DNA from 3 places in the Alteromonas sp. DYW1 genome. Region 1 is predicted to be linked to each of the others. Evidence: predicted binding sites of a transcription regulator. Region 1 holds the regulator's gene; each other region holds the start of a gene.
The links. Region 1 encodes sigma-54, which starts transcription at its own class of promoters, with help from an activator protein. Its sites were predicted from a motif close to GTTGGCACGNNNNTNGNNT; they were not measured.

Region 2: the regulator sigma-54 is predicted to act here: its motif matches at 1,827-1,845, upstream of glnK (P-II family nitrogen regulator).
Region 3: the regulator sigma-54 is predicted to act here: its motif matches at 2,655-2,673, upstream of AC121Z_RS05840 (FlgO family outer membrane protein).

What each region holds. Positions count from the first base shown of each region.
Region 1 is NZ_CM186038.1:712,392-716,716, reverse strand. It holds gene rapZ (RNase adapter RapZ) at 1-404, opposite strand, end outside; gene ptsN (PTS IIA-like nitrogen regulatory protein PtsN) at 442-885, opposite strand; gene hpf (ribosome hibernation promoting factor) at 930-1,217, opposite strand; gene AC121Z_RS03275 (RNA polymerase factor sigma-54) at 1,245-2,726, opposite strand; gene lptB (LPS export ABC transporter ATP-binding protein) at 2,798-3,523, opposite strand; gene lptA (lipopolysaccharide transport periplasmic protein LptA) at 3,523-4,122, opposite strand; gene lptC (LPS export ABC transporter periplasmic protein LptC) at 4,124-4,325, opposite strand, start outside.
Region 2 is NZ_CM186038.1:404,600-408,924, forward strand. It holds gene AC121Z_RS01820 (DUF808 domain-containing protein) at 1-164, opposite strand, end outside; gene AC121Z_RS01825 (hypothetical protein) at 243-422, opposite strand; gene AC121Z_RS01830 (hypothetical protein) at 433-723, opposite strand; gene AC121Z_RS01835 (hypothetical protein) at 960-1,664, opposite strand; gene glnK (P-II family nitrogen regulator) at 1,890-2,228, shown strand; gene AC121Z_RS01845 (ammonium transporter) at 2,260-3,498, shown strand; gene ggt (gamma-glutamyltransferase) at 3,711-4,325, shown strand, end outside.
Region 3 is NZ_CM186038.1:1,294,365-1,298,689, reverse strand. It holds gene mnmC (bifunctional tRNA (5-methylaminomethyl-2-thiouridine)(34)-methyltransferase MnmC2/FAD-dependent 5-carboxymethylaminomethyl-2-thiouridine(34) oxidoreductase MnmC1) at 1-418, shown strand, start outside; gene AC121Z_RS05850 (FlgO family outer membrane protein) at 426-1,196, opposite strand; gene AC121Z_RS05845 (FlgO family outer membrane protein) at 1,202-1,954, opposite strand; gene AC121Z_RS05840 (FlgO family outer membrane protein) at 1,999-2,619, opposite strand; gene AC121Z_RS05835 (YfcL family protein) at 2,785-3,057, opposite strand; gene AC121Z_RS05830 (ATP-NAD kinase family protein) at 3,155-4,291, opposite strand; gene AC121Z_RS05825 (elongation factor P hydroxylase) at 4,275-4,325, opposite strand, start outside.

The DNA of each region.
Region 1 (4,325 bases):
TCCAGATAGAGATCAGCGCGTTCAGCAATTGGAGCAAGTAACTGTTTTTCGGCAATGATGGCGTCTGAGAGTGAACGATTTTCCTTTGACAGTGGATGTAAACGTCGGGTTTCACTGAAGCGTTTAACTAGCTCATCATCGCTGGCGTCTAAATAGATGACGTTCATGTCCCATGCGTCAGGGAGATAATTAAGAATTTCTACAAGTTCATTGGGATCTTTTGGCAAGTTGCGAACATCAATGCTTACCGCGACAAGGTCATACTCATCGACCACGGCATGTGTCAGGGTGGGGAGTAGATTGACGGGTATATTATCAACACAATAGTAACCTAAATCTTCCAGTGCACGTAGCGCAATTGATTTCCCTGAGCCACTGCGACCGCTGACAATAATAAGTTTCATGTGAACGTATCAATTCCCTTAGATTAATGTGTACAGATTAGGCCAAAGCTTGCAGGATTTCATCACTTGTTTGCGCTTTGCGGATTAATTTAACCCGATCTTTGTCTGCTAACTTCCCAGCAACGCTCGCCAACGTTTGCAAATGGCCGTCAGCTTGATCTTCTGGCACCAGAATAGCAAAGAAAATATCGACGGGTTTATCGTCGATAGCGTCAAAATCGATTGCAGGCTCACTGGTTACTACGATTGCCATAACGTTACTCAAGCCCAACAAGCGACCATGTGGGATAGCAATACCATTGCCGATTCCAGTGCTTCCCATGCGTTCACGTTGCATGAGAGCAGCGAGAACTTTATCTTGGTCAATATCGGGATTATTGTCCGCAGCGAGTTGGCTAATGATTTCTAGAATTCGTTTTTTGCTATTACACTGAACCGCACATTGCGTGCGGTTCGTGCTTAATATTGTTTGTAGGTTCATGGTTTATTAAAAAACTCCAAATCTCCAAGATGGAGAGGACCGCTTTAATGCTTTTTCAGCTTTTCCTTATGCCGGATAACCTGACGATCAAGCTTATCTATCATGCTATCAATCGCTGCATACATATCAGTATCTTCCGATGATGCAAATATCTCCGCACCACTCAGATGCACAGTTGCTTCAGCCTTTTGATTTAACTTTTCCACATTTAATATCACGTGCACGTTGGAAATATGGTCAAAATGTCGTTCCAACTTTGAAAATTTGGTGTCGACGTAATTGCGGAGCGAATCGGTAATATCAACGTGGTGACCAGTTAAGTTAATTTGCATATATCGTCTTCCTTCTTGTTCGAGCTATTAGAGTAAACTCTTACGTTGATTGGACGGGGGAATCGCGAGCGATTCACGGTATTTTGCTATTGTCCGACGGGCCACTTGTATACCTTGGTCCGCCAACAATTGAGCAATCTTGCTATCACTCAGTGGCTTGCTCGGTTTTTCGGCTGCCACCAGCTTCTTAATTAATGCACGTATCGCCGTAGAGGAGCATTCGCCACCCCCGTCAGTCGCAACGTGACTAGAAAAAAAGTATTTCAGTTCAAAAATGCCGCGCGGGGTGTGCATATATTTTTGCGTTGTTACCCGTGAAATGGTTGACTCATGCATATCTACCATTTCAGCCACGTCATTTAACACCATGGGTTTCATCATTTCTGGCCCATGCTCAAAAAAGCCAATTTGCTGCTGCACGATACAGTTAGCCACCTTTAATAATGTTTCATTGCGGCTTTCTAAACTCTTTATGAACCACTTAGCTTCTTGCATATGCGAACGAATAAATTGCGAATCGCTGCTGTTGCGCGCGTTGCGACTCATGGCAGCATATTGCTGGTTTATACTTAGTTTAGGCAAACTGTCTGGATTTAGCTCGACATTCCAGCGACCATTTTTCTTACTGACTGATACATCCGGAATAACGTATTCTGGCTCCTTCGTAATCAGCGCACTGCCTGGACGCGGATTAAGCGTTTGCAATAAGCGTAGTGCCTCTCTTAGCTCTTCTTCCTTTAGTCTGCTTTTGCGCATCAAAGTTCGATAGTCTTTACTGCTTAACAGATCAGAAAATTCGATGAGAATTTGCTTGGCTTCTGCTACCCAAGGAGTGTCAGGCGCAAACTGGTTAAGTTGGACTAACAAGCATTCCTGCGGTGTGCGAGAGCCAGAGCCGATAGGATCAAACATTTGAATGCGTTTCAGCACACACAAGACTTCATCTTCTTCAACCTGCTCGTCCGTTACGTCATCATTCACACTGGCGAGAATATCTTCAACTGTGCAGGTTAAATAACCTGATTCGTCAATCGAATCGATGATTGCAATGGCGATGGCGCGATCGACTTCGCTAAAAGGAGTCAAGTCCATCTGCCACAGCAAATGGTCCTGTATATTGTCGGTGGTTTCCCCCTGAAAAACCTGGTCATCATCACTACTTGAAGACATTGGTGCTGGTGCCGATGAAGCACTGTAGTATTCATCCCAAGTACTATCGATGGGCAACTCATCCGGCAAATCGGCCTTTTCAAGCGCATCACCACTTTCAAGTGAATCATCACTGGAATTCGCCGTTGGCTCTTCCTTTTCCTTACTATTGGTCTGCAGATCACTGTTGCTGTCTGGCTCGTGAACCTCTTCTAACTCGAGTAATGGATTAGAATCAAGCGCCTCTTGGATTTCGGTTTGTAAGTCGAGCGTCGATAACTGCAGCAGTTTGATTGCTTGCTGCAACTGCGGCGTCATCGTAAGTTGTTGACTGAATTTAAGCTGTAACGAGGGCTTCATTTATTGCTCTTTACTTCCCACACCATGTGTTGACGAACTCTGCTTTGCACAAATTATTATCGTTAGGTTAACTATAGCCTGAATTGCTCGCCGAGGTATACATCTCTCACTTTTTGATTTGCTAAAACCTCGTCTGCCGTACCTGCAGCGATTAACTCTCCATGACTAACAATGTACGCTTTCTCACAAACATCAAGGGTTTCACGGACGTTATGGTCAGTTATCAAAACACCGATACCGCGCTCGCACAGGTGCTGAATAATTTTTTTAATGTCGTTGACCGAGATAGGATCAACTCCAGCAAACGGTTCATCAAGCAAGATAAATTGTGGGTTGGCGGCCAGAGCTCTGGCAATTTCAACTCGGCGTCTCTCCCCCCCCGACAAGCTCATTCCAAGACTGTTGCGAATATGATTAATATTAAATTCGTCGAGCAATGCATCTGCCTCTTGCTCCCGCTGAATAGTGGTTAATTCTTTGCGAGTCTGCAAAATAGCCATGATATTTTCGAGCACCGTTAATTTACGGAAAATCGATGCTTCTTGCGGTAAATAGCCGATACCTTGACGCGCCCGCTCATGCATGGGCAACAAAGTGAGTTCAGATTGGTCAATATAAATCCGCCCATGATCCAATGGCACTAGCCCCACAATCATATAAAACGTGGTTGTTTTACCGGCACCGTTAGGCCCCAGCAGGCCGACGATTTGACCGCTATCAACGCTGAGACTAACGTCTCTAACAACTTGTCTGGACTTATAAGATTTCGCTAAGTTCTGCGCGATCAGCGTAGCCATTATCGCGGCTCTTCCTGTTGCGGTTGCTCTTCTTCTGGCTCGTCGTCTTGCAGATCTTTAAACGTTTCTGGGCGAAATACGGTGGTAACCCGGCGCTCTTCATCGTTATCATTGCTTTGCGCAAGTAGCTGCTCTTTCTCCATATCAAATTGGATCAAATCACCTTGTACCATACTGCTGTCGCGCACCAACTGTGCTGAACCATCTAAGGTAATGGCGCGTGACGATACAGCATAAGTAATTGAATTCGCCTGCGCCGTTACTCGACTGCCATCATCCATATTTTGCGCGTACATTGCGGGGCGCCCACGTGCGATAAATATTTCGCGACCTTCACCTTCTGTGGCAATAACTTCAACCTCATCCGCATGAATTTCCATCGACCCCTGGGTAATATGAACATCATCCTTAAAAATAGAGGTTTTATTTTTACCATCGACAAACTGGCTTTTTGCATCCACTTTGATTGGTTGACTAAAGTCAGACTGCCCTGCCCACACGAATGTAGCAAACACGCCGTAGCCGAGAATCAAAATACTACGATAAACGGCTGTAAAAATCGGGGTCTGACTAATGCTATTAAAAAGGTTACGCAGCATACTAGAGGGCCTTGTTCGTGGGTGAATATACAGTCTGGACATGCTGTTGTAATTCATAAGTCTTATTCGTGAGATCCGCATTCAATCCATCGCTCTGTATTTGGTAATCCTCACCAATGATGGTGACTGCTTGATCAGATGTCATTATTTTAGTCGTTAAGTCTATTTGAAGGAACTCCGTTGCAATAGTTTTTACGAATTCC
Region 2 (4,325 bases), 310 kb from region 1:
AGTTCTCGGTCGGCTTTTACACCTGAAACTTGTTCTGCATTCAGTGCGAGATCATCGCCCAATACGCCAGCGGTTTTTTTTGCCGCGACTTTAGATAACACAGCAATGTCATCGAGAATAGTCGCAATATCATCCAATAGTGTGAGGAGACTGCCAGCGGCCATAAGGGTTCCTTGGGGTTTGGGGAAGTCAAGGTTACCTGAGCAGGCGGAGAAAGCAAAGCAGGCAGCGAGTCGGGGTTATTAACGACTCGCGTTGTGGAGTGTAAATGCCTGCTTGACTGATTGTGATAGTGGTCTAATGGTGCGGATGCTGCGTTTGATTTTTAGTGTTTGGGTGAGTGTAGCAATCGTCACTCCAGCAATGACAAACGCAGCGATCGGGATCATCAATACCAACAGCAGAATAATGGGATCAATCATAGCCTAGTTCCTACTCCGCACCATTTTCTGGTGTCGCTTTAGCCTCTTCAGCAGTTAACGTTGTCACTGACACTTTGGCGACCATAGTCGCTTCTTCTTCACCATCAAGGGCAAATTGATACGCTGTGTTGGCAACGTTTTGTCGGGCGTTATTGTTTAGTTCGAACGTGGTCTCTGCTACGTGAGAAGCAACAACAGTACCCATGTAGCTCTCAATCGAAGTTTCGTGCGCTAACGCACCAGTGCTCAAAAATGCAAGTAGACAGGCGGCAGCAGTTTTTACAGTTGTTAAGCGTTGCATAAATTTTTCCTCTTCATTTCGATTTAACTGCGCTGTTGTTTACTGCGTGGCAGTTGTATTACTAAGTCGCAAAGACTATTGCGATAGTTGTGCCAGCTCTTGAGAAATTTTTAAATCATTGAAATATAATAAAATAATTTAATTTTGGTTGAGCGCTTGATAGTGCGGTGGGAGATAGGGAACAAAAAAATAACAAATTTGACCACTCAAATAGTCAAATTGACTAACTTTCGCGTTTAGCGTTTCTCCAGCCGGTCTTCAATATATTGATTGAAATCGACAGTGTCACGACAGCGCAAATTCCCGCCTGCGATTTGACTGACGACACGCAACACATTGGCTGCCGTTTGGTCACAGTTCACGATCTTTTCTTTCACCATCGGTGGGAGTTCGCTGGTCTGGTAGTCAGGGATGCGTAAATCAGGTGACTGCTTTTGTTGCTGGAATTGACTCGCTTGTTGTTGTGCAAGCGCGTGCTGTTGTTGTTGCTGTAATTGGCCTAAGTGGCTGCGCATTCGGTCAAGGCTATTCACCGCCCGCGCTCCCGTTACGGGGGCAGTTGTCTGTTCTGCTGCAACCGATGCTGTATCTTCCGTTCCGGATGGTGTTGCTGCCGTTGGCTCTTGCTCTAATTGTGAGAACATTTCCTCGACAGTTTGCGCCTGCGGCAGTTGTGGTCGATTGCTTAGATCATCAATGCTAGTTGGTTCATCCACGTCTGCATTAAACCTCTCTTTTAAGTCCAGTAAACTGGGGTAAACAATGGTTGCTTTAATTGCTTGAGTTGGTGGCCCAACGCGTGTCGCTAGTTGTTGGGTAGGCACGCTCATTAACCCGATCAGCCCGGCATGGATCAGCACTGAAACTGCTACAACGATAGGCAGTGAATTTGGCTTCTTCACTGCATTTTGAGGTCGGGTTTCGTCGCTTAAAAGTATCATGCTCAATCAGAGCAAAGCGTTATCAATTAGTTCCCAAGCGAGCGCGTAAAATCAATCGCACCATTATGGTGCATTTATAGGCTTTAGCTCAAAAATAGTGCAAAAGTGGCAGTTTTCCAGTCGGGCAAAAACTCTAACATGCTGAAAATAAAGAATTAAATTTTTGGCATAAGACTTGTGAGGGAACTTCAAACAACAAACACACACAATCCGTGGGAGCAACTTATGAAACTAGTAACCGCCATCATTAAGCCATTTAAGCTTGATGATGTTAGAGAAGCTATCTCCGAAATAGGTATTGACGGTTTAACCGTTACTGAAGTGAAAGGTTTCGGACGCCAAAAAGGCCACACCGAGCTGTATCGCGGCGCTGAATACCAAGTGGACTTTCTACCTAAAGTGAAACTGGAAATTGCAGTTCTAGACGATCAAGTAGAGCGTCTAGTGGAGGCGATCGTAAGCGCAGCGAAAACCGGCAAGATCGGTGACGGTAAGGTATTCGTGTATGACCTGAATCAGGCTGTACGTATTCGTACTGGCGAAGCAGATGCTGAAGCGCTGTAACCTCAGAAATTAGATTTGCGGAGAACTCATAATGGAAATTACATTTGAACTCGGGTATGCACTCGACACCTTTTACTTCTTAATTTGCGGCGCACTGGTTATGTGGATGGCTGCTGGTTTTGCCATGCTAGAGGCTGGCTTAGTAAGAACTAAAAATACCACAGAGATCTTAACTAAGAACGTTGCCTTGTATGCAATCGCTTGCATCATGTACATGATTTGTGGCTATGCCATTATGTACGGTGGCGGTTTCTTCTTGGATGGGTTAATGGCCGATGGCGCGACAGGCGTTGCTGAAGACCCAGCAACTTATGCTCCTTCAGCTGACTTTTTCTTCCAGGTTGTTTTTGTAGCAACGGCTATGTCGATTGTTTCTGGCGCTGTCGCTGAGCGCATGAAACTATGGGCATTCTTGCTGTTTGCTGTGGTTATGACTGGCTTTATCTATCCGATGGAAGGCTCTTGGACTTGGGGCGGTAACCCAGTATTTGGTCTGTATACGCTTGGCGACCTTGGTTTCAGTGACTTTGCCGGTTCAGGTATTGTACATATGGCTGGTGCAGCCGCTGCTTTGGCAGGCGTATTAATCCTTGGTGCTCGTAAAGGTAAATACGGTGCAGATGGTTCAGTTAAGGCAATCCCTGGTGCAAACCTTCCACTAGCGACCTTAGGTACCTTCATCCTTTGGATGGGCTGGTTCGGTTTCAACGGCGGTTCAGTGCTAGCAACGGCAACCGTTGAAAGTGCTAACAGTGTTGCTGTGGTGTTCTTAAACACTAACGCTGCGGCAGCAGGTGGCTTGGTCGCTGCCTTATTATTGGCCCGTATCATGTTTGGTAAAGCAGATTTAACCATGGCATTAAACGGTGCATTAGCCGGTTTGGTTGCAATCACTGCGGAGCCAAGCACGCCAACTGCATTGCAAGCAACCTTATTCGGTGCTCTCGGCGGTGTTCTAGTGGTATTTAGTATCGTCGGTTTGGATAAAATGAAGATTGATGATCCAGTTGGTGCAATTTCGGTGCACGGGGTTGTTGGTTTATTAGGTCTATTACTGGTTCCGGTGACTAACGGCGACTCAAGCTTCTCAGGCCAAATTATCGGTGCATTAACTATCTTTGTTTGGGTCTTTGTCACTAGCTTAGTTGCTTGGTTGATTATCAAAGCGATTATGGGTGTACGCGTCTCAGAAGAAGAAGAGTTTGAAGGCGTTGACCAGAGTGAATGCGGATTGGAAGCTTATCCAGAATTCACCAGCGGTCGTAGCTAACTAGCCTTCCAGCGTTTCTGACAGGCAAAGCGCTAATACATAATAATAATAATAAGGCCTGCTCACCTCATTTAGCCCCGCATTGCGGGGCTTTTTTCGTTACTTGACGGGATCCAAAGTACCATTCGGTAAGTTTGTACCTGTGCTGCGTAGCAAATGCGGATTGATGTGGTTATATTAGCGTCATGTGCCGCAAATAATGAGCTTGCAGAATGCTAAGACGAGCGACGTTAATCCTGACTCTGTTATGTGTTTTTTCACCACTCTATGGCTATGATCGTATTACTGGACAGCCGTTTGCCTCGCGTTCAGAAGTGATTGCGCAGAATGCTATGGCGGCAACCAGCCAACCCCTAGCCACTCAAGTCGCTCTGGATATCATGCGTCAAGGCGGTAATGCCATTGATGCGGCAATTGCGGCAAATGCGATGTTGGGTCTGGTTGAACCGACCGGATCTGGCATTGGTGGTGATCTATTTGCAATAGTTTGGGATGCTAAGACTCAGCAGCTGATAGGTTTGAATGCTTCAGGCCGCTCTCCGCAAAGCTTAACACTGGATTATTTTAAGCAACAATCTCTCACTTCGATCCCAAAGTTTGGCCCTTTACCGGTCTCAGTTCCTGGCGCAGTGGATGGCTGGTTCATGTTACACGAACGGTTTGGCAGCATTCCCATGACTGCCATACTAGCGCCCGCCATTACTTATGCTAAAGAGGGTTTTCCGGTAACAGAATTAGTGGCTTATTACTTCGCGTTAAATAAAGCGCGGATTGGTGAATATGCTGGATTCGCAGATGTGTTTATGCCCGGGGGAGATGTCCCTAAA
Region 3 (4,325 bases), 580 kb from region 1:
AGAGGTGCGCATGGCAGACATAGAACAAAACCTAGCGACTCATCGCAAATCTCTGCAACAATGTGATTGGGCCGGTGCATTCTCACACACAGGTGAAAGTCGAGCGGCTATTCGTTGTTCAACACCAGACCACCTGCCGATCGTCGGCGCCCTTTCGGATAACGCTGCGCAACAAATGCAGTACGCCAATTATTTACAGCGAGGCAATCGTACAGCAAGACAATCTCCGGCTACCTTGTCTGGATGTTATGTCTTGAGTGGTTTGGGATCACGGGGATTCACTACTGCGCCGTTGATGGCTGAGCGACTCGTCAGCGAATTGTTTGCTGAACCACTACCCATGAGTCAGGACTTATTGAATGCTATTGCGCCCAACCGGTTTTTACTGCGCGCAATCAAGCGCGGTCATTTCACGTAGAATGAGCTTACAACGCACTGATATACGGATTGATTTCAGCCACTACGAAATCTGGAATGAGAACATTGGCACTGGCAACAACACGCCTGTCGGCCAAGGCAACAATCCGCGCATTCACCGAGACTCCGTGACTGCGCTGGATGATGGTTCCAGTGAGTACATGATTCATCGCAAGTTTGTCGGCTAAACGCTCAGCATTGCGGCTGAAAATAAAGTCGCCTGTTGGCGTAACGCTAATCGCATTACCAACCTTAAAATCAACCACTCCAATGCCGAAATGCTGAATTTCACCGATAAAGTATTCCGTTAGCTGATTACCCAGTGGACTGGAGGTTTGTAAAGACGCATCCAATTCAACAAAAGAAACAACACCGACTAAATCTGCCGGGGTAAGGGCTACCGCTCGATCCATTAATTGCATCGCTAATTGTGCGGCATACTCGCGTATCGATTTATGCGTGTTCTGTGCAGCAAAAAGTTGCGGTGTACGTGCACGCATTCGACTGTGTTCGCCGTCTAAATCATCCGACAATTGCATGTTGTCGCGACTGTCTGGCTGATAACGTTGAGCAAAATCTAGTGATTGGGAAGTCTGGATATCATTGTTCTGCGCCTTGGTCGCAGCGCTGCGATTGCTCGTGGCCATATGCGTTGATTCAACTGGCTGTGCTGTTTCATCAGGTGGATCAAAAACCGCCATCATTTTATCGGTAATAGCACAACCGGTGAGCAACCCACAGCTTAAAACAAAAGCGTAAACATTCACTAGACGTCCCATTGCACTTATCCTCGCGTCAATCTTACGCCATCCTGCATTTCATCTGATTGACGTTCGCTGGGGATCAGCGCATCAACCACATAAAAAGGCACCAACGATTGTGCACTAGCGACTACCGCCTTAGAGCGCAACCCCAAGATCCGCGCATTGACCAAATACCCCCCTTGGTGCTTCGTTAGCGTACCAGTCAACACGTATTCCATTGGCAAGTTCGCGCTAAGTTCTAGATAATCGCGCGTTAGTAAAAAATCGCCTTGTTCAGTAACACGCACATAATCGGTAGCTTTAAAGTCAATCACAGGGATCCGGAATTTGTGCAACTCATGCACAAATGATTCAGCCATTTGATGCCCCAGTAAATTGGTTTCCTGTAAATCACTATCCAGTAATGCAAAGTGAGTTACCGCAATCGGGGTTTTGGTCGTGATGTATTCCATATTACTGATCATGTCCTGCGTCATGTTCTTGACATAATCGCCGATGTGCTTGGTCAATGGACGTCCTTTATAGGCCCCCTGCACACTTGAATACACTGGTGGCTGACCAAATGCGCCAAAACTATCGGCTTCACCAGAACTCTCCCCCATCGTATCATCAGCTGGCTGAATTCCAGTTATATCAATCACTTGCATATTGGCTGGCGTATCACCAACACGCTGCATGGCCGTAGTCTCTTGCTCTGAGCTAAACATCGAGCAACCGCTCACGATTGCCGTAAGTGCCATCATCGCGACCCAATTGCGTGCTGTATTTTTCATAGAAACACCATTCTTTATTCGTTGTACTGCTATGCACTGACTTTTCATAAACTTGCCTCTGTGCGATAAATCCTGCCATTACGCGTAGTGACTTGCTCCCGTTGCCAAAAAAGCTCCGCGGGGAAAAAGCGTGTTGCAGCAGCGATGACATCTTTATTCTGTGCATTAATGATGCGGGCGTTGACCACTGCGCCTTCTTGCTGATAAACCAGCGTCCCGGTGATGTAGTAGTCCACCGAATTTGATGAAGTCAGACGCTCAATATCGCGAGTTAGTACCCGATCAGAAGTATCATTAATTAATATATCGTTGGAAAGCTTAAACTCTTGAGTGATAAAGCCACGCCGCGCTGCCTCTGTCATCATCCCCTGCTCGAGTTGGTGGCCCAAATACATCAATGGACTTTGCCAATCGGGATCATGTTGTAATGTGTCGACGGGCACAAATCCCACGACTGCGTAGCGCGAGTTACGGTTACTCCGTACCCTACTGAATAATTCATTGGCTAATTGATGGGTATGCAGCTCAACATTACCGAGAGCGGAAGAAATTGTCGGGGCTGGATCCACGAGATTATCATCTGGCGTTTGTGAGCAGCCATAAAGGAGGTACAGGCTACATAAAACCAGCAGTATGTGTTTTTTAAGCGCGGCAACGGGTAACATAATTTTGCTTCTGGTTAACTTTCCTGACGTAATCTAAGCAAGAAGTTAGCCAAAGCGCTTATCAATAATCTTCTTTTGGCGTCCCGCTGGTATGGCGAGGGTTAGCTGATATATGCCAACGGCTAACGTACAAGCTGGATACGTTCAGCGGCAAGTCATTGCCGCTTAGCCACTGGTTGTTAGTAGTGACTGCCATAATGCATACACCTGACCTTGCTCAGTTAACGCTAATTCATCATTGCTAAATGCAGCTTTTAAACTGGCTTGCATAAATTCATCCAAGTGCACAATGCTTGCGTCTGGCAACTTTTCAGTTTGACTCACCACTATATCAAAGTGGCCATGCAGATAACTTGCGATAAATAACTCATGATCATCAGCATGATTAACTGCATCAAGCAGTTTGTCTTCAATTTGATCAATTTTATGCTTTAACATTTGGTTTATTTTCCGTTGATTGTTGGCCAAGACTTTGGCGCATCAATGTATGGCCTTTGCCAGCCCGTTAATCATCGACCTGTAATCGAGGATTAACTTAAACTGTTCCAGCAACCGGATAAAGTACGTGATCTCGATAACCGGTCGTTACGCGGATGGTTCCAGCTAATGCCTGATCAAGCGATACATCGCCCGTATCAACCTGAATAGCTCTTCCCTGCAATCCCTGCAACTTGCTCTTACTGGCGAGCACAATGATGTTTGCCTGACCTGCATGGCGAATCAGTGGTGCCGAAATTTGTTGGTTTCCACGCCCAAAAATATGCCCTTGGCCACCGATCAAAGTCACTACGATTTTGACCGGTTTATTGCCTATCGCGGCGAGTAATTCCTGCGCAGAGAGATCCTTACCAATCACTGCATTGTTGAGCACCAAATCAATCCCTAGCAACGAATTATCCAAACCAATACTCTGCATTGCACCATTGATCGTTGAGCCTGAACCGATCACAAACATATGTTCAGGAAATTCATCAAAGAGTTCCTGCAAGTAATCGCCAAATTCCATAATGAGTAGTTCATCACTTTCCTTACCCCCCATTTTTACTGCTTGAATGTATTGCAGTTCTTCAGGGACTTGCATTTCCCCCACATGTTTAGCAATCACTTGACCTTGCCGAAAAGCAATTTCATCTATATCGCGAACCTCAGCTTCTTTTACGCTGACTAATTCGCCATTGACTAGCTTTTCTAGCACAACACCTGCTGCACTTGGTGAAACGGCATAAACGCCAGAATGAATTTTACACCCCGCAGGGATCCCCAAAACTGGCAGTTTATCGCCAATTATTTGATAGATATCGGTTGCGGTACCATCCCCACCAGCGAAAACCAAAGCATCGATGTTCTCTGTTAACATACGCTTAGCTGCCGTTTGCGTATCTTGGGCTTCGGTTTGTGCAGTTTGCGGCGAATAGATGACCTGTACTGCAAAACCCAATTCACGCGCCGTGTACTCGCCCATATCTCCGGCAGCGGTTACAATTTGCACCTTATCTGCGCAGGGTTGTAATCGCTCCAGCGCTACGGCTGCACGGCTATTGGCCAAGGGAATGGCACCTTTGGCTAATGCCTGTTCGCGGGTCGCTTTGCCATCACTGCCTTTAAGTGCAGTCGCACCGCCAATACCGGCAAACGGATTGATAATTAAACCCAATCTAAACTGCTGTGGCATGGACGAGATCCTTACTCAAAGCGAGGCAATTTTG